Regions from separate parts of the Streptomyces sp. NPDC048506 genome, predicted to be linked through region 2. Evidence: riboswitches for the same ligand, from Rfam matches in the RefSeq annotation. Region 2 holds a riboswitch; each other region holds the start of a gene.

Region 1 (7,763 bases), on a different contig from region 2:
CCCTCCCCCGCGGGTAGCGGCGTCCAGGACCACCACGTCCTGGGCGACGAAGGCGACCCCCGTCCGCTCCCCCACCTCGGGGGCGTCCCGCAACGCGCAGGCCGCCTCCACCTGCGGCCCCCCGGCCGGCTGGAGCAGCAGGGCGACATGGGTGCCGCGGAAGGTACGGGCCGTGACCGTACAGGGCAGGCCCTCGGCGGCGGGCGTGAGCCGTACCCCGGCCGGCCGGACGAGCAGCCGGCAGGGGCCGTCCGGGGTACCGGCGGGGACGGGCACCTTCCCCCAGGGGGTGGCGGCGGATCCGCCCTGCACCGTCGCCTCGACGACGTTGTCGAAGCCGAGGAAGCGGGCGACGAACTCGGTGGCCGGCCGCTGCCAGACCTCCAGCGGAGTGCCGGTCTGGGCGATCCGGCCGTCCTGCATCACCACGACCCGGTCGGCGAGCGCGAACGCCTCGCCCTGGTCGTGGGTGACGGCCAGCACGGTCGTTCCCAACTCGCGGAAGAGCCGCCGTAGTTCGACGACCAGCCGCTCGCGCAGGCCACGGTCGAGCTGACCGAGCGGCTCGTCCAGCATCAGCAGGCGGGGACGGGGGGCGAGCGCGCGGGCCAGGGCGACCCGCTGCTGTTCGCCACCGGACAGGGAGGCCACAGCGCGGCGTTGGGCGCCCGGCAGCCCGACGAGGTCCAGCAGTTCGGTGACCGTGCGCTCCTGCTCGGCGCGCGAGGAGCCCCGCATCCGCAGCCCGAAGGCGACATTGCCGGCCACGTCGCGCTGGGGGAAGAGCTGATGGTCCTGGAACATCAGGCCCACCCCGCGCCGATGCGTGGGCACGCCGGCCTGGTCGCGCCCCTCCAGCAACACCCGTCCGGCATCGGCCTGGTGGAGGCCGGCGACCACCCGCAGCAGGGTGGACTTGCCGCTGCCGCTCGGCCCCAGGACGCAGACGATCTCGTGCGCGGCGACGTCCAGGTCCACCGCGTCGAGGGCGGGGCTACCGGACGGGTCGAAGCGGACGGTCACCCCGCCCAGCCGCAGCAGTTGCTGCGGCTGTCCAGTGGTCCCGATCCGTGCGGTCATCTAGAACTCCCCGGTGTGGTCGATGGGGGTACCCCCGGCCGAGCCCGTGCGCGGCTGCGGGCGGGCGCGCTCCAGGGCCAGCAAGGCGCCGGCGCACACCACCATCAAGATGGTCGACAGGGCCATCGCCTGCCCGTAGTTGAGCTCTCCGGCACGTCCCAGCAGCCGCGCCACAGCCACCGGCAGCGTCGGACGGTCCGGCCGTGCGATGAAGACCGTGGCGCCGAACTCACCCAGCGAGATGGCGAAGGCGAAGCCCGCGGCGATCAGCAGTGCCCGGCGCACCATCGGCAGATCGACCTCGCGCCACACCCGCCACGGTGAGGCGCCGAGCACGGCGGCCGCCTCGCGCAGCCGCCCGTCGACGGCCCGCAGGACCGGGAGCATCGTGCGGACCACGAAGGGCACCCCCACCAGCGCCTGGGCGAGCGGGACCAGCCACCACGAGGTGCGCAGGTCCAGCGGCGGCTCGTCGAGGGTGATCAGGAAGCCGAAGCCGACGGTGACCGCGGAGACGCCCAGGGGCAGCATCAGCAGCCCGTCGAAGCCCCGGACCAGCCGGCTGACCAGCGGAATCCGCCCCGACGGGCCGCGGCGCAGCCGGGGCAGGGCCAGCGCGGCGGCGGCCAGTCCGCCCACCACCAGCGCGATCGCGGTGGCCGCCGCCCCGTAGGCAAGGGAGTTCCACACGGCCTCCAAGGGGGCGACCGCGAAGGCGCTGTCGGCGCCCGTGGCCGAGCCCAGTGAGGTGTAGAAGACCGTTCCATGGCCGTCCGGTCCGGCGAACGACCGCTCCACGAGCACCGCCAGGGGCGCGATCAGCAGGACGGCGATGACCAGGAGCGTTCCCCACAGCAGCGCCCACTGGCCGCGGCCGCGCGGCCGATGGGCGGTCCGGGCGGCGTCCACCAGCCGCAGTGCGGACTCCCTGCGGCGCACCGTCCAGGCGTGCAGCGCCAGTACGCCGAGCACCGCCACGAACTGGATCATGGTGAGGACCGCGGCCGTCGGCAGATCCAGGAAGTCCGCGGTCTGTCGGTAGATCTCCACCTCCAGCGTCGAGAAGGTGGGTCCGCCGAGGATCTGCACCACCCCGAAGGAGGTGAAGGTGAAGAGGAAGACCATCAGGGCGGCGGCCGCGACGGCCGGCCCCAGGGCGGGCAGCGTCACCCGCCGCCAGGCCGCGAACCGTCCGGCGCCCAGCACCCGCGCGGCCTCCTCCTGGCGCGGATCGAGCTGCCCCCAGAGCCCGCCGACGGTGCGTACCACCACCGCGTAGTTGAAGAAGACGTGCGCCAGCAGGATCGCCCATACCGAGGTGTCCAGGCGCACGCCCCACAGGTCGTCCAGCAGTCCGCCCCGCCCGAGCAGCGCCAGGAAGGCCGCGCCGACGACGACGGTGGGCAGCACGAACGGCACCGCCACCACCGCCCGCAGCAGCTGTTTGCCGGGGAAGTCGAAGCGCGCGAAGACATAGGCACCGGGCAGCGCGACCAGCAGGGTCAGCGCGGTCGAGGCGGCGGCCTGCCAGACGGTGAACCACAGGACGTGCACGATGCCCGGGTCGCTGAGCACCGCGCCGAAGCGGCCGAGCTGCCACTGTCCGCCGTCCTTCAGTCCCCGGCCGACGATCGCGACGACCGGGTAGCCGAAGAACAGCGCGAAGAAGGCGAGCGGCACCGCCATCAGGCCGAGCCGCACCGCCGTTCCCCGCGCCGGTCCGCGGCGCCAAGTGGTGGCTACTTCAGAACGAGCGAGGACCACTGCTTGATCCACTGTTCACGGTTCTGGGTGATCGTCTCCGGGGCCAGCGTCGTCGGCTTGTCGATCGTCGCGCCGTACTTGGTGAACACCTCCGGCACCGTGGCGTCCTTGCGTGCCGGGTTGACGAACATCTGGAGGGGCACGTCCTCCTGGAACGTCCGGCTCAGCAGGAAGTCCAGCAGCGCCTTGCCGCCCTTCTCGTTCTTCGCGCCCTTCAGGAGCCCGCCGAACTCGATCTGCCGGAAGCAGGTGCCGGTCGCGACGCCGGTGGGTGCCTCCTTCGGCGCGGGCTTCTTGCCGAGCACCTCGGCGGGCGGGCTGGAGGCGTAGGAGACCACCAGCGGCTTGTCGCCCTTGTCCTTGCCGGCCGCGGAGCCCGAGAACCGCTCGTTATAGGCCTGCTCCCAGCCGTCGACCACCTCGACGCCGTTGGCCTTGAGCTTCTTCCAGTAGCCCTGCCAGCCGTCGTTGCCGTACGCGGCGATGGTGGCGAGCTGGAAGGCGAGCCCCGGGGAGGAGGTCGCGGAGTTCTCGGTGACGAGCAGGCCCTTGTACTGCGGCTTGACGAGGTCGTCGAAGGTCTTCGGCGGCGCGATCTTGTGCTTGGCGAAGTAGCCGCGGTCGTAGTTGACGCAGATGTCGCCGTAGTCGAGCGGGGTGACGCGGTGCCGGTCCTTGTCGAGTTGCAGCGCCGCCGGGACGCTGTCCAGGCCCTTGGCCCGGTACGGGCTGAACAGGCCGGCCTTCAGCCCGCGGGAGAGCAGGATGTTGTCGATGCCGAAGAACACATCGCCCTGCGGATTGTCCTTCGACAGGATCGCCTGGTTGACGGCCTTGCCGGCGTCCCCGCCCCCGAGGACCTTCACCTTGTAGCCGCTCTCCTTCTCGAAGGCGGCGAGGACGGACTTCGACGCGCGGAACGAGTCATGGCTGACGAGCGTGACGGTCTTGGCGTCCGCGCTGCCGCCGCCCTGACTGCCGCATGCGGCGAGTGTGGTCATAGCGACCGCGGCGGCAACGGCCGCCGCGGTGATCCTGCTCGTGGTGCTCACTGATTCTTCCTCCTGGCTGGCCAGGAAGAGACGCGGCCCTGCCCGGTGTCCGCGGCTCGCGACGTCCGACGACGTGGCGCGGGTGACTCCGGGCAGGGCGCAACAGCATGAGTGACGACCGAACTTCCTACCCGGAATGACCCGGGCGAGGTTCAAGGGTCTGCGGGCACCGTAGGACTACGACGCATCCGCACTCTCAGCGCTGTGGCGCTCCCCTGTCGGAATGTGCATTTGTTCGGTCACACGGTACCAGCGGGTGGTCAGCGCTCCGAGGCGGCCAGCTGCCCGCACGCGCCGTCGATCTCCTGCCCACGGGTGTCACGAACGGTCACCGGCACCCCGTGCGCCTCGATGGCCCGCACGAACGCCCGCTCGTCCTCGGGGCGCGAGGCGGTCCACTTCGACCCGGGGGTGGGGTTCAGCGGAATCAGGTTCACATGGACGCGGTTGCCCTTGAGCAGCCGCCCCAGCAGGTCACCGCGCCACGCCTGGTCGTTGATGTCCCGGATCAGGGCGTACTCGATCGAGATGCGCCGCCCGGACTTCTCCGCGTAACTCCAGGCCGCGTCCAGCACCTCGCGCACCTTCCAGCGCGTGTTGACGGGCACGAGGGTGTCGCGCAGCTCGTCGTCCGGTGCGTGCAGCGAGACCGCCAGCCGGCACTTGAAGCCCTCGTCGGCGAACCGGAGCATCGCCGGGACCAGGCCGACCGTGGAGACGGTGATGCCCCGCTGGGACAGCCCGAGACCGTCCGGCTCGGGGTCGGTCAGCCGCCGGATCGCGCCGACGACCCTCTTGTAGTTGGCCAGCGGCTCGCCCATCCCCATGAAGACGATGTTGGACAGCCGCGCCGGGCCGCCCGGCACCTCGCCGTCGCGCAGCGCCCGCATCCCGTCGACGATCTGGTGCACGATCTCGGCGGTGGACAGGTTGCGGTCCAGCCCCGCCTGCCCCGTGGCGCAGAACGGGCAGTTCATTCCGCAGCCGGCCTGCGAGGAGATGCACATGGTGACCCGGTCCGGGTAGCGCATCAGCACGGACTCGACGAGCGTGCCGTCGTGCAGCTTCCACAGGGTCTTGCGGGTGGTGTCGTCATCGCACGAGATGTGCCGTACGACGTTCATCAGGTCCGGCAGCAGTGCGCCGGCCAGCTTCTCGCGCGCCGCCGCCGGAATGTCGGTCCACTGCGCCGGGTCGTGCGCGTAACGGGCGAAGTAGTGCTGCGACAGCTGCTTGGCGCGGAACGGCTTCTCACCGATCTCGGCCACCGCGTCGCGGCGCTCGGCGGGGCTGAGGTCGGCGAGGTGCCGAGGGGGCTGCTTGGCCCCGCGCGGCGCGACGAAAGTGAGTTCTCCGGGTGCAGGCATGGTTCGTCCAGTGTCGCAGATCATTTGGCGCGCCCCAGGTCAGGCTGGTGAGGGGACGAACACCCTCGGTCGTCGCCGGTCATCGTCGGCCGACCGCGCGGGGATTCTGCCGGCCGGCACGTCGTCACCCACCGATGAAGTACAGCCCCTCCATGTGGTGGGTGGAGCTCTTGGTGTGGCGGACCGTGAGTACGGAGGTCTCCAGATGCGTCCGGGGCCACGGGTCGGCCTCCCCCCGGGCCAGGCCGACGAAGGCGGACCACTCCACCTCCTCGGGCTCGGCGTCCAGGTCGACGTCGATGTCCTCCAGCATCTCGCCGGTGATGCCGAGGGCCGCGGCAACCGCGTGCGGGTCGCCGGTCAGCTCCCAGGGGTCCATCCCGGGCCATCCGGAGGCGTGGAACAGGGTGCCGTCGGGCAGCCACACGATGTCCTCGGTGTGGGACTCGCCGCAGTCCACCTCCACCCGGCCGACGATCCGCGCATCCGGGTAGCGCTCGCGCAGGCGGCCCACCTCGTACAGCCCCATGCCCCGGCCTGCACCAGGTCGACCAACTCGCTTGCCGACGCGGCACCTTCGCCCCGGCAGTGTGCGCGACGCCTCCGGCGTCCGGCGTTCATCCGGCCCCGGACAGATCCTCCAGGTGAGCGGCCAGCACCTGACGGCACATCTGGGCGCCGAGGATGTCGGGGTGGCGTACCGCGCTGAGGGAGAGACCGTCGAGGAGCGAGGTCAGGCGCTCGGTCTCGATGGCGATGTCGCGTCCGGGGCGCAGCGTGCCGGACTCGTCGAGCCGGGTGAGGACGCGGTGCACCAGCCTTCTGGTGCCGGCGGCGGCCTGGTGGGCGAGGTCCTGGAAGGCCGGATTGGTGCGGGCCGCGGCGTTGAAGTCGAGGAAGACGGTGACCTCCGCGCCGCGGCGTTCGTCCAGCGGCAGCAGCTCGGCCAGGAGGTCGGTCACGAGGCGGAGCCGCTCCGCGCAGGGATACCGGCCCAGGTCCCCGATGCGCTCGACGTGCTGGAGCAGCCGATCGGTGAGGCCGTCGAGCATCGACTGCATCGCGAAGTCCATCAGCTCCTGCTGGCTGGCGAAGTAGTGGCGCAGCGAGCCGATGTTGAGCCCGGCCTCGTCGGCGACGGCGCGCAGCGAGGTGCGTTGCAGGCCGTCGCGAACCACGACTCGGAACAGCGCGTCGACGACCGCGCGGCGGCGGGCGTCCGGATCCACGACCTTCGGCATGCCGCCTTTGTATCACGCCCGTGATACATTGTTTTTTATCACATGCGTGATACAAAAACGGGAGGACTCATGGAGCGGTACCTCAACCTCATGCTCATCAGGTTCGGCGTCATCGCGGGCGGCCTGGTGGTGCTGGCCCTGGTGGTCTTCGCCGTCGCCGTGGTGCTGAAGCGCCGGGGCCGGCTCGAACAGGCCCGCCGGTACGCGGACCCCGCCCTGCGCGCCGCCCTGCGGGCGGCGGCCCGCCGCCTGGAGGACGGCCCCTCCCGTGCGCGCCAGCGGGACGGCCGGCGATGAACGGCCTCGCGATGAACGCGTCCGATGTCGCCCATCACCTGCTGATGGACTACGCACTCAAGGGCGTCATCGTCGCCGTGGCGCTGATCGTCCTGGCGCTGGGGATGGCGGCGATCTGGCGGTGGGCCGGCCGCGGCACGGACCGGCGACCGGGAACCCGCGGGTGACGGCCGGCGCCGACCCAAGCGGCGCGCCACCGCTTCCGCAACCACCACCACTGCCACTCCCACTCCCACTGCCACTGCCACTGCCACTTCCACTTCCACACAAAAAGCCCCCCGCCAGCAGATCACCGCTAGCAGGGGGCTTTGCGTCAGCCTCAGCCTCGGGGCCGCACGACCCCGGGCACCGTCGGGCTCAGCCCGATCCCACGAAGACCACGAACAGCAGCCAGACCACCGGAGCGGTCGGCAGCAGCGAGTCCAGACGGTCCATGATGCCGCCGTGGCCGGGCAGCAAGGTGCCCATGTCCTTGATGCCCAGATCGCGTTTGATCATGGACTCGCCGAGGTCACCGAGCGTGGCACTGGCCGCGACCGCGAGGCCCAGCAGCAGGCCCTGCCACCACGAACCGCCCACGATCAGGAACTCCATGCACAGGGCGCCGGCGGCCATCGCGAAGAGCACCGCGCCGACGAGGCCCTCGCGGGTCTTCCCGGGGCTGATCCGCGGCGCGAGCTTGTGCTTGCCGAACCGCCAGCCGACCGCGTACGCACCGGTGTCGCTGACGACCGTCAACAGCAGGAACGTGACCACCCGCTGCGGCCCGTCGGCCTCGGCCGCGAGCATCAGCGCCACGAACGTCGCCAGGAACGGCACGTAGAACGCCGCGAAGACGCCGGCGGTGACGTCCCGCAGGTAGTTCTCGGGCGCCTCGGTCATCCGCCAGACCAGGACGGCGAGCGCGGTGAGCGCCATCGCCACCCACGCCCCCTCGGCGCCGCGCACGTATCCGGCGACCA
Region 2 (7,763 bases):
TCTATGCGGTCGGCGGCTGGTCGCACCCGGGCGGCGGGCTGGCGCATGCCGGGATGTCCGGCGCGCTCGTCGCGGGGCTGATCGTGAACGGCGACGACTGGCACGGCTCCACATGAGCGCGGCCGCGGCGCCCGGCGCCGCGCCCGGGCCCACTCAGTAGCGGAACTGCTGTCCGTCGTAGCCCTGTTGCTGGTAGGGCGGGTAGGGCGGCTGCTCGGGCGGGAGTTCACCGTCGCGCTGCTGGGGGACCCATGCGCCGTCGGACGAGGCCTCCCCGTAGCCCTGGCCCGGGCTCTGGCCGAGCGGCCCGCCCTGGCCGTCGTACTGCTGCGCGCCGTAGGCCGGCGCGGCGTACGGGTCCGGCTGCGCGTAGGGGTCGTACGGGGCGGAGTACTGCTGGGCGCCGGCGTACGGGTCGGCGTAGGGCTGCTGCTGGCCCTGGCCGTCGCCGTACGCCGCGTAGGGGTCGGCGTAGCCGTCCTGGCCGGCCGCGGGCTGGCCGTAACTGCCGCCGTACGCATAGCCGTTGCCGTCGCCGGCGCCGCTGCCGGCAGTGTTGCCGTAGACGTCGTAGCCCGTGTAGTCGGCCTGCGGAGTGCGGGCGTCGGCGCTGTAGATGCCGTACTGGCCGGTCTCCTCGGGCAGCGGTTCCGGTGCGTAGACGGCGGTGGTGTCGGCCCGTGCGTAGTCGTTCCGGTCCGCGGTAGGTGGCGCGTCGTAGGACGGTGCGGGAAAGGCCTGGGTGGCGAAGACGCTCTGGTCCTGCGGGTCCTGGTACGGGTCCTGGGTGCGGTAGGGGTCGCCCGGCTCGTAGTCGCCGGTCTGGTAGCCGTACGAGCCCTGGCCGGCGTAGGTGTCCTGGTTCTGGAAGCCGCCGACGCTCCGGAAGCCCCCGGTGCTCTCGAAGGTCTCCGGGCCGCCCCCGCCCGCGCCGATGCCCGGGCCGGGGAGGTCGGCGGGCGGCTCACCGGCCGGTACCGCCTCCACGTCGGAGACCTGGAGGGTGGGTTCGGTGGCGGGCGGGCCGGACGGCCGGGCCCGGCGGCGCCGGCTCTCGCCGGGTTTGCCGCCCAGGGCCCAGCCGGTGGTGAAGCCGCGCTTGAAGGAGAGCGTCACCTGGGTCTGGCCGAAGGCGAAGGCGAGCAGACCGACCCCGATCACGATCACCGAGGGGATGACGACGCCGACGACCACACCGAGGAAGCCGGCGAAGGCGAGCAGCCGCCAGCGCAGCCGGGCCTTGTACTGGAGCAGTACCTCGCCCAGCAGCCACACGGCGACCAGGCCGAACGCGATGTAGAGGATCGTCCAGCCCATATACGCCCCTCTTCCGCCGCCCGCCGGCCAGCCGTGATCAGGACCGCTGGTGCAGCCCCAGGTTCTCGTAGATCTCCAGGGTCGCCGTGGAGTGGTTCAGGGTAATGAAGTGCAACCCGGGAACGTCCTCGGCCATCAAACGCGCACACAATTCCGTGGCGTACTCGATGCCAATGGAGCGTACCGCCGCCGGGTCGTCCTTGACGGCGAGGATCCGCTCGGCCAGCTCGGGCGGGAAGGCCGCATTGCTGAGCTGAGCGAACCGCTCGATCTGGCGCACGTTCGTAACCGGCATGATCTCCGGAATGATCGGTGTGGAGCAACCCGCGGCACCGACGCGGTCCCGCAACCGGAAGTAGTCCTCGGCGTAGAAGAACATCTGGGTGATCGCGAAGTCCGCGCCGGCCCGGCATTTGTCGACGAAGTGGGTCACGTCGGTGTCCCAGTCCGTCGAGCGCGGGTGCATCTCGGGGAAGGCGGCGACGCCGACGCAGAAGTCGCCGGACTCCTTGATCAGACGGACCAGGTCGGCGGCGTAGGCGATGCCGTCGGGGTGCTTGACCCACTCGCCCATGGGGTCGCCGGGCGGGTCGCCGCGGAGCGCGAGCATATTGCGGATCCCGGCGTCGGCGTACTGGCCGATGATGTTGCGCAGATCCGCCATGGAGTGGTTGACCGCGGTCAGATGGGCCACTGGGGTGAGAGTGGTGTCGGTGGCGATGCGCTCGGTGGCGCGCACCGTGCCGTCACGGGAGGTGCCGCCGGCGCCGTACGTCACGGAGACGAAGGTCGGCGCGACGGCCTCGATCCGGCGAATGGCGTTCCACAGGGTCCGCTCGCCCTTCTCCGTCTTGGGGGCGGCGAACTCAAACGAGTAGGACTGCTTGCCGGAGGCGAGCAGTTCGCGCACCGTGTGCGCGCGATCAGTCCTGGTGGAAGCTGTACCTAGGGCCATACGGGCAGGTTAACCACCGGCCGGGCACACACCAACCGTCTTCGACGTAATGCCTGGTTGGTCCGGTTCATGTCCACTGGTTGGACATTTTCCGCTCCGGCGCACCCGCCGAGGGGGCCGCGTCCGGCCCGGTCCCCGGCCCGCGGGGGCTCCTACGCGTCCCAGCCGCGGATGCGCTTGGCCAGCGCGGCCGCTGCCGCCCCCGGGTCGTCGGCCTCCGTGAGGGCGCGGACCACCACGACCCGCCGGGCACCGGCGGCGAGCACCTCGTCCAGATTGCCGGCGTCGATCCCGCCGATGGCGAACCAGGGGCGCTCGGGGGCCCGTGCCGCGGCGTAGCGGACCAGGTCGAGGCCGGGGGCGTGGCGGCCCGGCTTGGTGGGCGTCGGCCAGCAGGGGCCGGTGCAGAAGTAGTCCACGCCCGGCTCGGCGATCGCGGCGTCCACCTCGGCCTCGGCGTGGGTGGAGCGGCCTATGACGACGTCCGGGCCGAGGACGGCGCGGGCCGCCGGGACCGGCAGGTCGCCCTGCCCGAGGTGCAGCACGTCGCTGCCGATGGCGTGGGCGACGTCCGCGCGGTCGTTGACCGCGAGCAGCTTGCCGTGCCGCCGGCAGGCGTCCGCGAACACCTCCAGGTGCCGCAGCTCCTCGCCGGCCTCCATGCCCTTGTCGCGCAGCTGGACGATGTCCACGCCCGAGGCCAGCACCGCGTCCAGGAACTGCGGGAGGTCGCCCTGGGCCGTGCGGGCGTCCGTGCAGAGGTAGAGCCGGGCGTCGGACAGGGCCTGTCGTGCGGTGCTCATCGGGCGGTTTCCCCCCAGGTCGGGGGCGTACGGGCCGGGCCTTCCGGTCCGTACGCCCCTGGGATGCGGCTACGGATGCCGGTGCGGTCGCTGTCGGGAGCGGGCCGCACCGGGCGGATCAGACGGCGAGCGCCTGGGCCCGGCGCTTCACCTCCGTGCCGCGATTCTCGCGCAGCGCCTGCGCCGGGGTACCGGGCAGGGTCTCATCCTCCGTGAACAGCCACTCCAGCATCTCCTCGTCGGTGAAGCCGTCGTCCTTGAGGAGCGTGAGCGTGCCGACGAGGCCCTTGACCACCTTGTCGTCCTTGATGAAATCGGCGGGCACCTGAAGCACCCTGTTCTCGCCGCGGCGCACCGCGATCAGCTGGCCCTCCTTGACCAGCTGCCGCACGCGGGTCACCTCGACGCCGAGCTTTTCGGCGATGTCGGGGAGGGTGAGCCAGGCGGGGACGAGTCCATCGATGTTTGCGTCAATCTCGGTCACAGGACAAGCCTGCCACCTCGCACTGACAGCCGGTAGCCGGGCATCGCCATCAGGGGTCGCCGGCACCCCGGAGAGTGACGACGCCCCCCCGCGAGGCGCCCGGCGGCGCACCCCCGACTGCCCCCGGATGCCCCCGGTGCCCCGGACGACCCCGGTGCCCCGGCTCCGGCCCCTACTCGGCGGCGGCCTTCAGCGGTACCGCCGCGTTCGCCGCCCGGTCCCGGTCGAGGACCGCACCCCGTTCGATCAGCTTGCGGCCCTGGGCGAGGTCCCGCGGCCGCCCCACGGCCAGCAGCGCGACCAACCTGCCGGCCCGCCGACCGGACGGCGCCTCGCCCGCGCCCTCCTCGCCGCGCAGCCAGACCACCGACCAGGCGGCGCCGGTCGGGTCGCCGCGCCAGACCAGTTCGTCGGCGTCCCCGTGGTGCCCCGCGTACTGCACGAACCGGCCGAACTGCTCGGACCAGAAGTACGGGACGGGGTCGTAGACCACGTCTTCGGCCCCGCCCCGGGCGATGTTCTCGGCGACCGTACGGGGGCCCTGGAGGGCGTTGTCCCAGTGGTGGACCAGCAGGCGGCTGCCGTAACGGGTGGACGGGAAGGAGGCGCAGTCCCCGACCGCGTAGACATCGGGTACGGAGGTGCGCAGCCGCTCGTCGGCGAGCACGGAGGCGTCGTCGGGCGAGACCTCGACGCCGGAGCCGGCCAGCCAGGCGGTGGCGGGCCGGGCGCCGATCCCGACGACCACGGCGTCGGCGGGCAGCACGGTGCCGTCCGCGAGGGTGACCGCACCGGCGGTGACGGACGCGACCCGGGCACCGGTGCGCAGTTCGGCACCGGCGTCCGCGTACCAGGAGGTCATATGGGCGGCGACCTCGGCGGGCAGGGCACCGGCCAGCGGGCGGTCGGCGGCCTCGACGACGGTGACCGCGCACCCGGCCTCGCGCGCCGCGGTGGCGAACTCGGCGCCGATCCAGCCGGCCCCGACGACCACGATCTCGTGCTGGGCGGCGAGCACCGGCCGCAGCCGTTCGGCGTCGTCGAGGGTGCGCAGCAGGTGGACGCCGGGCATGCCCCGGCTGCCGGGCAGCGCGATCGGGTCGGCGCCGGTCGCGATCACCGCGTGGTCGTAGCGGACCGGGCCCTCGGCCGTATCGACCCGGTGGTCCTCCGGAACCAGGGCGGTGACCCGGCGGCCGAGGTGGAGGTCGATGCCGAGCCCGGCGAAGTCCACGTCGAAGGTGGGGCTGTCGGCCCTGCCCAGCAGCACCGCCTTGGACAGCGGGGGCCGGTCGTAGGGCTGGTGGGGCTCGTCGCCGAGCAGTGTGATCGCGCCGCGCCAGCCCTGTTCGCGCAGGGCGACCGCGGTCTGCACACCCGCGATTCCGGCGCCGACGATCACCACGCGCGGCGTGTGGTCAGAGGACGGGGAGGACATGCTCTGCTCGCTCACCCACTCACTCTAGGCCGGTGTGCCACGCCGCCCGCGCAGCGCGCAAGGAGATCTCTGACACACCGTCACACGCGGCGACAGCGGGGCGCGGGGCCGCCCCGCGTACGCCGGGACGCCCGCGCGCACACCCGGACATCGCCTTACGGCGCCTCGCGCCCCCGTACTAGGGTGACGGGTACACGCACTCGCGGGAGCCCGGACGCACCGGGCTGAGAGGGAGGCTGGCCGGCCTCCGACCGTACGAACCTGATCCGGGTCATGCCGGCGAAGGGAGGGGCTGGACGCCCATGCATCCACCTGCCACACCATCGAGATCGGACACCGGGCACCCCGACGTGCTCGTCATCGGGGGCGGCGTCATCGGCCTGGTCACCGCCTGGCGGGCGGCCGGCCGCGGGCTGACCGTCGCGCTGGCCGACCCCGCGCCCGGTGGCGGTGCGGCGTACGTCGCGGCCGGGATGCTGGCCGCGGTCTCCGAGCTGCACTACGGGGAGCAGACCCTGCTGGGCCTCAACCTCGCCTCGGCGCGCCGCTACCCCCGGTTCACCGAGGAGCTGGAGGAGGCGAGCGGGCAGCGGATCGGCTACCGGCGGTGCGGCACCCTGGCCGTCGCCCTGGACGCCGACGACCGCGCCCACCTGCGCGAGCTGCACGCCCTACAGCTCCGCTCGGGCCTGGACTCCCAATGGCTGGCGGGCCGCGAGTGCCGCCGCCTGGAGCCGATGCTGGCCCCCGGCGTACGCGGCGGCCTGCGGGTGGACGGCGACCACCAGGTCGATCCGCGCCGGCTGGCGAGCGCGCTGCTGGCGGCCTGTGAGCGGGCCGGGGTGGTGTTCCACCGGAGCCGGGCCGAGCGGCTAACGGTCGACCGCGGCCGCGCCACGGGCGCCGAACTCGCCGACGGCACACGGGTGTCGGCCGGTCAGACCGTACTGGCCGCCGGCAGCCGCAGCGGCCGGCTGGCCGGGGTGCCCGAGGAACTACTGCCGCCGGTGCGGCCGGTCAAGGGCCAGGTGCTGCGGCTGCGGCTGCCGGCCGTGCCCGCCGGTTCCCCAGCCTTCCTGTCCCGCACCGTACGGGCCGTGGTCCGCGGCAACCCCCTCTATCTGGTGCCGCGGGAGAACGGCGAGCTGGTCCTCGGGGCCACCAGCGAGGAGCTGGGCTGGGACACCACCGTCACCGCGGGCGGGGTGTACGAACTGCTGCGGGACGCCCACGAGCTGGTCCCCGGCATCACCGAGCTGCCCCTCGTGGAGACCTGCGCCGGGCTGCGCCCCGCCTCCCCCGACAACGCCCCGCTCCTCGGGCCGACCGAACTGCCCAGCTTCCATCTGGCCACCGGCCACTTCCGCAACGGCGTGCTGCTGACGCCGGTCACCGGTGAGGTGATGGCCGAGGTGCTGGCCACCGGGAACCTGCCCGAGGAGGCCCGTCCCTTCACCCCCGCGCGCTTCTCCCCCACCGCTTCCGGGACCGCGCGCCCCCGCCTTCCGGAGGAGCAGCCCGTATGAGCGCCCCCACCCCCACCGTTTCGGTGTCCGTCAACGGCGAGGCCCGTGAGATCCCCGGCGGGCTCACCCTCGACCGGCTGGTCTCGACCCTGTCCACGGCGCCCACCGGGGTGGCCGCGGCGGTCAACGACGTCGTCGTGCCGCGCACCCAGTGGCCCGCCACCCCGCTCGACGACGGCGACCGCGTCGAGGTGCTCACCGCGGTCCAGGGAGGCTGATCCAGGACATGTCCGATACCGCGCTCTTCCGGGGGACGTCCTCCGCCGCGCCCCGGGGCGGCTCCGCCACCGGCCCCGACCTGCTGACCATCGGCGGGACCACCTTCACCTCCCGCCTGATCATGGGCACCGGTGGCGCGCCCAGCCTCGACGTCCTCGAACGCGCCCTGATCGCCTCCGGCACCGAGCTGACCACGGTCGCCATGCGCCGGCTGGATCCCACCGTGCAGGGCTCGGTCCTGTCCGTCCTCGACCGGCACAAGATCGAGGTGCTGCCCAACACGGCCGGCTGCTTCACCGCGGGCGAGGCGGTGCTCACCGCGCGGCTCGCCCGGGAGGCACTCGGCACGAACTGGGTCAAGCTGGAGGTCGTCGCCGACGAGCGGACCCTGCTGCCCGATCCGATCGAGCTGCTGGACGCCGCCGAGACGCTGGTCGACGACGGCTTCACGGTGCTGCCCTACACCAACGACGATCCGGTACTGGCCCGCAAGCTGGAGGACGTGGGCTGCGCCGCGATCATGCCGCTGGGCTCGCCGATCGGCTCCGGTCTGGGCATCCGCAACCCGCACAACTTCCAGCTGATCACCGAGCGGGCCGGCGTCCCGGTCATCCTGGACGCCGGCGCGGGCACCGCCTCGGACGCCGCCGTCGCCATGGAGCTGGGCTGCGCGGCGGTCATGCTGGCGTCCGCGGTCACCCGCGCCCAGGAACCCGAGCTGATGGCCGCCGCCATGCGACACGCGGTCGAGGCCGGCCGCCTGGCGGCCCGTGCGGGCCGGATCCCACGACGCCATTTCGCGGTGGCGTCGTCCCCTACGGAGGGGGTCGCAGACCTGGACCCCGAGCGGCCAGCGTTTTAATCCCCCCACGTTTTCGTCTGGCCCGCCGTGCTGGTTTCTCGCCGTTGCGCCTGCGGCGGGCGTGGGTTGTTGGGTGCGGTGAGTGGGTGGATTACTTGTGGGGGCTGGCGCCGTCTGTTCACTGCGGGCAGGGGACCACTCGTGCGAGCCCCCACCGGC
Region 3 (7,763 bases), on a different contig from region 2:
TCCATCACATCAGCGAGGACCTCAGGGTCATGGTGGTCTTCTCTCCTCCTGAGAGCTAAGGGAAGGGCCTGGAACCCGTAGGGGACGGGTCAGGGAATCACCGGGGCTGTGAAGCCCCCACGGCCGTGTTCCGGGCCCTAGCATCGTTGGTGATGGGACAGCCGGAGGCGGCGGGGCGCCAGCGTCGTCCGTGGCCGGTGCCATCGGTGTGACAGAGAGCGCAATGGACAGATAGCGCGGTACAGACACCGACACAGACATCGCGACAGAAAGAAAGCAGGGCAGAGCAGTGGCTGGTAAGGGGATACTCGCAGGGCTTCCGTGGTGGGTCACCTGGGTCGTCGTGCCGATCGTCCTGATCGTGGTCTTCGGAGGAATGATCGCCACCGCGTTCGGCATCCTGATCGGCCTGCTGTTCAAGATCCTGATCGCAGCGGCCCTGATCGCCGGGGTCGTCTACCTCGTCCGCAGGATCAGCGGTTCGTCGTCGTCCTCGTCGAAGAGCGACTGGTAGGCCGAACGCCTGCCCCGACGGTTCCGTCCACTCTCGCGGCCGGGTGCACCTGGCGGGTTAACTCCTCCCGCTTTCGGCCTGCTGCCCGGATCGCCGGAGCTAGAGTGCGGACCGCAGACGTCTTCCGGATGGTGGCGTTTCCGGAAAATCCCGAGCATGCCCTGGGCGGGGTCGGGCGTCATCGCGGGGGCCTGGGAGACGCGCGGTCGCGGGAGTGGGTCCCGCGACCGGGGCCCCGTGCCCCACGGCGAGCGGACCTGGGGATTGGCGTTGGCAATGGCGAATGGCGAATCCGCCTCTCATCCCACCTTGATCGGGTCGGTGCAGCGGGCACTGCGACTGTTGGAGGCGGTGGCCGCGCACGCCGATGGCGCGCCGGCCAAGCAACTCGCCAGAGAAACCGGACTGCCGCTGCCGACGACCTACCACCTGCTGCGGACCCTGACGCACGAGGGCTATCTACAGCGCGAGAACGGTGTCTTCGTCTTCGGTGAGGCGGCCGAGGCCATCGGCCGGGCCGGGGACCGACGCCGGCAGCGGGCCCATGCCTCCGAAGCGCTGGCGGTGGCCGGTCGGAAGCTGGATGCCGCCGTCTACTTCGCCGTCTACCGCGAGGGCGAGGTGGAGATGGTGGCGGTCACCGACGACCCGGAGCGGCCGCCGGTGGAGGAATGGGCCGACTTTCGTACCACCGCGCATGCTCATGCGATCGGGCAGTGTCTGCTCGCGCAGCTTGACGAGGCATCAAGGAAGGAACACCTGTCGCGGTACCCCGTCCAGTCGATAACGCCCTTCTCCATGCGGACCGAGGGCGATCTGCTGCACCGCCTGGACACGGTGCGTCGCGGTCAGGTGGCCGTTGAACGCCAGGAATATGCCCTCGGCACGGTGTGTTCGGCCATTCCCATCCAGGTCGGGGCGGCCGCTGCGACGCTGGGAGTGTCACTTCCCTCCCATGAACTGCATCGATTGCGATCCGTTACGGAACGACTACGGAAAATGGCGGAGACGGCACTAACGACACTCGCCTTCTCTATCAGTATCTGAAAACTCACTCCTTGTGATCTGTCGGCCGGTGGCACACGATGGCGTCCACAGGGCTATGGGGGATGCACCCGGCCATCTCTGATCAAGTGCGGGGCAGTGGTTGATGACCGACACAGTTCAGGCAGAAGTGATCATGAGCTTCGTCGTCTCGGAGGAGCTCGCGTTCCGGATCCCGGTGGAGCTGAACTTCGCCAGCACCGATCCGTACGCCGTCCGGCTCACCTTCGATCTGCCCGGCGATGCGCCCGTTACCTGGGCGTTCGGCCGGGAGTTGCTGCTGGACGGGCTGAGCCGGCCGTCCGGTGAGGGCGATGTGCGGATCGAGCCGGTCTCCTCCGAGCACCTCAGTGATGTCTTCATCAGCCTTCAAGTGGGCGCCGAACGTGCCCTGTTCCGGGTGAGCGCGGCGCCGCTGGTCGCGTTCCTGGACCGTACGGACCGCCTGGTGCCGCTCGGTGAGGAAGAGGTCTGCGACATGCTGGAGGCCGTCCTGGACCAGATCCTCACGGAGGCGCCCGCGGGCTGACCCCGCCGCCCGCCAGGCCGTTGGGTGCGGCGCCGCAACGGGTACGCCGGTCCGTGCCGCGTACCCGTGTGCATCCCGCGCCGTGCGCGGGCCCGTATGCCTCAGCGCTTGCGGCGTCTGCCGTGCCCACCCCGCCGATGCGTCCGGCCGCCCGCCGCGTCCACCAGCGCGCCCGCGCCCGGCTCTGTCTCCGTACCCGTCCCCGTCTCCACGGACGTCCCGGGCGCGCCGTGACTCCTGCGGTCGGCTGAGACGACCAGAGCGGCCAGCAGCGTCGTCAGCGGGACGGAGGCGACCAGGCCGATGCTGCCCACCAAGGTGCGGACGATCTCCTCCGCGACCACCTCGCTCGTGGCGACCGTACCGACGCTGCTCTGTGCGATCGAGAACAGCAACAGCAAAGGCAGTGCGGCGCCCGCATAGGCCAGTACCAGGGTGTTGACCACGGACGCGATGTGATCCCGGCCGATCCGCATTGCCGCGCCGTACAGCGCACGCCAGCCGGCTGAGGGATCGGCCTCCTTCAGCTCCCAGATCGCGGCGGTCTGGGTCACCGTCACATCGTCGAGCACACCCAGCGACCCGATGATGATCCCCGCCAGCAGCAGACCGTGGATCTCGATGTTCGGATAGAGGCTGTGCACCAGGCCGGTGGTGTCGTCCGTATTGCCGGTCAGCAGCGCCCAGTTGATGAACACCGAGCCGAGCAGCCCGATCAGCAGCAGTGACACGAGGGTGCCGAGCACCGCCACCGAGGTACGAGCCGTCAGCCCATGGCACATGTAGAGCGCGATCAGCATGATCGCGCTGCCCCCGACGATCGCCACCACCAGTGGATCGGAGCCTTGCAGGATCGCCGGGAGGATGAACAGCGTCAGCACGACGAAGCTGGCCGCCAGCGCCACCAGCGCGAGGACGCCGCGCAACCGGCCGACGAGCACGACCGCCCCGGCGAAGATCGCCGCCAGTACCCACATCGGGAGGGACCGGTCGACATCGCTGACCGCGTATTGCAGGTCCTTCGGCGCCTTGGGGGAGTACGCCACCACCACGTCCTGCCCGGTCGTATAGCGCCGCAGGGCGTCTGGTGTCACCACGGTTTGGAAGGTGCGCCCGGCGTTCTCCCCCGTGGTGACCTTGATCGTCGCCTGCTGGCAGGGCTTGCCCTTGGCCGCTCCCCCGGCCGGTGGCTGTCCCGTCGGCGACGGTGGCTGGGACTGCTGCTCGGCGTGGACGTCGGCGCAGTTCACCTCGACCACCTTGATGACCCTGGCCTTCTCCGTGGGCTGGTCGAAGCCGACACCGGAGGGCTTGTGGGGCGGCGCGCCGCCCGGCCAGAGCACGACCAGACCGACCGCCACTGCCGCCGCGAACGGGATCAGCACGGCCGCGATCACCTTCCGCAGATGCCGGGAGACCGGCGCGGCCGGGCCGTGGCCGTGCGTATGCGAGTGCGGGGCGGCATGGTGGTGCGACGCGTGGGAGCTCACCGCCAGATCATCCCAAGAACTCATGGGGCCCCCTGTTCACCCCGCTGCATCGGCCGCTACCGTGGTGGCACCTTTGCAATCGCGGGAGCTCGGAGCACCGGGCTGAGAGGGCGCTGACCTCCGTCCCAGCGACGTTTCACGTGAAACGTCGACGGATGGAAGCCGCTGCGTCGACCGCCGAACCTGTTACCGGGTAATGCCGGCGTAGGGAGTTGGGGTCTCCATGACTCTGCAGGATGCACGCACGCCCAAAAACGACGACGATGCCAGCGGCGGCAACGAGCCGCAGATCGGCTGGCACAAGGGCTATGTCTCCGGATCGCGGCCGGATCTTCGGGTCCCGGTCCGGCGGGTGCACCTCACCAACGGCAAGGACGTGACGCTCTACGACACGTCCGGGCCGTACACCGACCCGAATATCGACACCGATGTCCGCCGTGGTCTGGCGCCGCTGCGGGAGAACTGGATCATCGCCCGCGGCGACACCGAGGAGTACGCGGGTCGCCCCATGCGGCCGGAGGACGACGGCCTCAAGCACACCTCCCCGCGCGGCGGGCTGAAGAACCTCGACGCGGTCTTCCCCGGTCGCCCCCGCCAGCCGCGCCGCGGCCGGGACGGCGCCGTCGTCACCCAGCTCGCCTACGCGCGGCGGGGTGAGATCACCGCGGAGATGGAGTACGTCGCGCTCCGCGAGAACGTCACGCCCGAGTTCGTGCGCGAGGAGATCGCCGCCGGACGCGCGGTGCTGCCGGCCAACGTCAACCACCCGGAGATCGAGCCGATGATCATCGGCAAGAACTTCCTGGTGAAGGTGAACGCCAACATCGGTAACTCGGCGGTCACTTCCTCCATCGAGGAGGAGGTGGAGAAGATGACCTGGGCGACCCGCTGGGGCGCCGACACGGTCATGGACCTCTCCACCGGCCGCAACATCCACACCACCCGTGAGTGGGTGCTGCGCAACTCCCCCGTCCCGATCGGCACCGTCCCGCTCTACCAGGCGCTGGAGAAGGTCGACGGCAAGGCCGAGGAGCTGACCTGGGAGATCTACAAGGACACCGTCATCGAGCAGGCCGAACAGGGCGTCGACTACATGACGGTGCACGCCGGTGTGCTCTTGCGGTACGTGCCGCTGACCGCCCGTCGCAAGACCGGCATCGTCTCCCGTGGTGGTTCGATCATGGCCGCCTGGTGCCTTGCGCACCACAAGGAGTCGTTCCTCTACACCCACTTCGAGGAGCTCTGCGAGATCCTCGCCTCCTACGACGTCACCTACTCGCTCGGTGACGGCCTGCGCCCCGGCTCCATCGCGGACGCCAACGACGAGGCACAGTTCGCGGAGCTGAAGACCCTCGGCGAGCTGAACACCATCGCCAAGCGGCACGGCGTACAGACCATGATCGAGGGCCCGGGCCACGTCCCGATGCACAAGATCAAGGAGAACATCGACCTCCAGCAGGAGATCTGCGAAGAGGCCCCGTTCTACACGCTCGGCCCGCTGACCACCGACATCGCACCCGCCTACGACCACATCACCTCCGGTATCGGCGCGGCGATGATCGCCTGGTGGGGCACCGCGATGCTCTGCTACGTGACGCCCAAGGAGCACCTGGGCCTCCCGGACCGCGACGACGTCAAGACCGGTGTCATCACCTACAAGATCGCGGCCCATGCGGCAGACCTGGCAAAGGGCCACCCGGGCGCCCAGGAATGGGACGACGCGCTCTCCGACGCCCGCTTCGAGTTCCGCTGGGAGGACCAGTTCAACCTGGCCCTCGACCCGGACACGGCCCGCGCCTTCCACGACGCGACGCTGCCCGCCGAGCCGGCGAAGACGGCCCACTTCTGCTCGATGTGCGGCCCGAAGTTCTGCTCGATGAAGATCAGCCGAAGCATCACCGAGCAGTTCGGCGGCGATGCGGACGCGACCCCCGAGGAGATCGAGGCGGGGATGCTGGAGAAGTCCAAGGAGTTCGCGGCGGCAGGGAACCGGGTGTACCTGCCGTTGGCGGACTGATCGGTCGACCGCGTGTGTGGTGGGGGCTGATGGTGTCTCCACCACACACTGGTGCCTCCACCACACACTGCCGCGTACAACGGTCCCCTGGGGTGCGCGTGTGCTGAATCCGGCTACTCCGCCGGGTGGTCCGGCCCGCCGTAGTCCGGGCTGGTGAAGTCCGGGCTGGAGTAACGGGGGCGGGTGCGTGCGGAGCCGGTGTCGGGGCTGGTGAATTCGGGGCGGGTGTAGCCGAGGGTGGGGATGCGGCTCTCGGGGGCCGTGGTGCGGCGCGGGACGTAGCGGACCGGGTCGTCGTCCGGGCTGGCGGCCGGGTCGGCCAGCGCCTCGCGGAGGAAGGGCAGCAGCCCGCGTTCCAGGAGGGCGTGCCGCCAGGCCTCGTGCGCGAGGTCCAGTGCCGCGCCCAGCTCCTCGGCTCTGGTGTTCTGCGCGGACGAGCCGTTGCGCAGCGCCGTGACCACCAGGCCGCCCATCGCGACGAGGGCGCCGGCGGCGGTGAGCGCGGCGAAGATCCAGCCCACGCTGATCAGCGGCTCGGCGAGGGACTTGTCGGGGCTGATCGCGCGCAGGGCGTAGCCGATGAGGAGGAAGAGCACGGCGGCGATGCCCGCGAGGACCGGGGCGAGGACGGTGACCATCGCGGCCAGTCCGGCACCGGTGTTTTTGGACTCGCCCGCGGTGGCCGATCCCGGTCCTTCGCCAGTGGTCTCGTCCTCTGTCGGTCCGTTCGCGCCGGTGCCGGACAGCGTGGACGCCGGCGCGCGCAGTTCGGCACGCAACTGCACGAAACGTTGGTATTCGGCCGTGGCGCAGGCGGCGATCGCGGTGGTCGCATTGAGCGCCATCGTGCGCAACTGCTCGGTATTGAGGTGCTTCTCCGCTCCGGCGCTGGGGTCGTCCGAGCGGTATGCGGCGGTACGCAGCGCTTCATCAAGGAGCCGCGCGAATTCCGCGCGGTCCTCGTTCAGCAGGTGCGGAGCGCTGTTCATGTGCATCCCCCGATGCTCCGTAGGGCCGTACGGCCGGCGTTGGCCGGGCGGTGGGCGGAAACGGAGGAGAGCCTGCTACGGATAGACCGATGGTAGAGCGACTCCGGCGCGGGGTGACAGAGAGTTTACGGAAATTGAGTAATGCCACGACCGGATTCCGCCCGTGCCGCCTCCTGTTTCCGACCCGACCGACCACCCGCCGGTCCGCGGTACATCTGCCCAGCGAACGCTCAGTCAGTCAGCGGAAGTTGAACGACCAGCAGCTTTCCGGCCATGGTGATGCCGCCGTCCATGGCGATGGCCAGACCGTCGGCGTAGACGTGCGGACCGTCGACCGTGATGCCGTCGCTCTCGCTGTCCTCCGTGCCCACCTCGCCCAGCAGGTACGGGATCGGGCTGTGCCCGTGGACGACGCGGTCGCCGCCGTACGCGTCCAGGAGCTCGCGCACGGCCTGCGAGCCGGACTCGTCGCGGAAGGCGAACCGCTTGGTGAACTTGCGGAACAGGTCCCAGACTTCGTCGGCGTCGCTGCGGGTGAGGACGTCGTGGACGGTGTCGTTGACGGCCTCGATCGAGTCGCCGTACTCGAGGTAGGCGGTGGTGTCGGAGTGCACGAGCAGGTGCCCGTCCTCCTCCATCACGGCGTCCAGCCGGGCCATCCACTGGAGGTGGTGGTCCTCAAGGCGGTCCATGTCGCTCTTCTGGCCGCCGTTGAGGAGCCAGGCGGCCTGGAAGGACGCGGTGCCGGCGCCGGACTGGACCGGGGTGTCACCGAACCGCTTGGCGCCCAGCAGCAGCAGCTCGTGGTTGCCCATCAGGGCCTTGCAGTAGCCGCCGGCCGCCGCGGCCTGCGCGGAGAGCTGCATGACCAGGTCGATCACGCCGATGCCGTCCGGGCCGCGGTCGGTGAAGTCGCCGAGGAACCAGAGCCGGGCGTTGCCCGCCGCCCAGTCGCCGTCGGCGTCGATCAGGCCCTCGGCGGCCAGCGCCTCGCGCAGCTCGTCGTAGTAGCCGTGCACATCGCCGACGACGAACAGGGGGCCCAGGCCCTCCGGCGCGTGGGAGTCGCTCGCGGCTTCGGGCGCCGGGACGACGGCCGGGTGATCGATGAGGGTGTCCGTACGGACCGGGGTGATGACCGGGAGGTCACGGGCGGTCGGGGTGTAGTCCTCGGCCGGCG

What was found. A riboswitch is a leader RNA that binds a small molecule or an ion and turns the genes downstream of it on or off. The one in region 2 is predicted to bind thiamine pyrophosphate.
Region 1: another riboswitch for thiamine pyrophosphate. It lies ahead of AB0C96_RS20210 (thiamine ABC transporter substrate-binding protein); the one in region 2 lies ahead of thiO (glycine oxidase ThiO).
Region 3: another riboswitch for thiamine pyrophosphate. It lies ahead of thiC (phosphomethylpyrimidine synthase ThiC); the one in region 2 lies ahead of thiO (glycine oxidase ThiO).

The regions. Positions count from the first base shown of each region.
Region 1 covers NZ_JBEZIX010000023.1:93,275-101,037, forward strand. The annotation lists gene AB0C96_RS20195 (hypothetical protein) at 1-17, shown strand, start outside; gene AB0C96_RS20200 (ABC transporter ATP-binding protein) at 1-1,080, opposite strand, end outside; gene AB0C96_RS20205 (iron ABC transporter permease) at 1,081-2,766, opposite strand; gene AB0C96_RS20210 (thiamine ABC transporter substrate-binding protein) at 2,820-3,896, opposite strand; TPP riboswitch at 4,003-4,123, opposite strand; gene rlmN (23S rRNA (adenine(2503)-C(2))-methyltransferase RlmN) at 4,157-5,263, opposite strand; gene AB0C96_RS20220 (DUF6333 family protein) at 5,388-5,792, opposite strand; gene AB0C96_RS20225 (TetR/AcrR family transcriptional regulator) at 5,881-6,504, opposite strand; gene AB0C96_RS20230 (hypothetical protein) at 6,574-6,801, shown strand; gene AB0C96_RS20235 (hypothetical protein) at 6,798-6,968, shown strand; gene AB0C96_RS20240 (phosphatidate cytidylyltransferase) at 7,159-7,763, opposite strand, start outside.
Region 2 covers NZ_JBEZIX010000052.1:60,051-67,813, forward strand. The annotation lists gene AB0C96_RS33680 (NAD(P)/FAD-dependent oxidoreductase) at 1-116, shown strand, start outside; gene AB0C96_RS33685 (hypothetical protein) at 154-1,317, opposite strand; gene metF (methylenetetrahydrofolate reductase [NAD(P)H]) at 1,355-2,272, opposite strand; gene thiE (thiamine phosphate synthase) at 2,425-3,075, opposite strand; gene AB0C96_RS33700 (Rv2175c family DNA-binding protein) at 3,194-3,559, opposite strand; gene AB0C96_RS33705 (FAD-dependent oxidoreductase) at 3,732-5,012, opposite strand; TPP riboswitch at 5,190-5,302, shown strand; gene thiO (glycine oxidase ThiO) at 5,300-6,523, shown strand; gene thiS (sulfur carrier protein ThiS) at 6,520-6,741, shown strand; gene AB0C96_RS33720 (thiazole synthase) at 6,750-7,604, shown strand.
Region 3 covers NZ_JBEZIX010000002.1:177,510-185,272, forward strand. The annotation lists gene AB0C96_RS02220 (cupin domain-containing protein) at 1-59, shown strand, start outside; gene AB0C96_RS02225 (DUF5326 family protein) at 290-514, shown strand; gene AB0C96_RS02230 (helix-turn-helix domain-containing protein) at 791-1,561, shown strand; gene AB0C96_RS02235 (SsgA family sporulation/cell division regulator) at 1,665-2,087, shown strand; gene AB0C96_RS02240 (YibE/F family protein) at 2,189-3,577, opposite strand; TPP riboswitch at 3,649-3,805, shown strand; gene thiC (phosphomethylpyrimidine synthase ThiC) at 3,801-5,594, shown strand; gene AB0C96_RS02250 (hypothetical protein) at 5,708-6,589, opposite strand; gene AB0C96_RS02255 (metallophosphoesterase) at 6,814-7,763, opposite strand, start outside.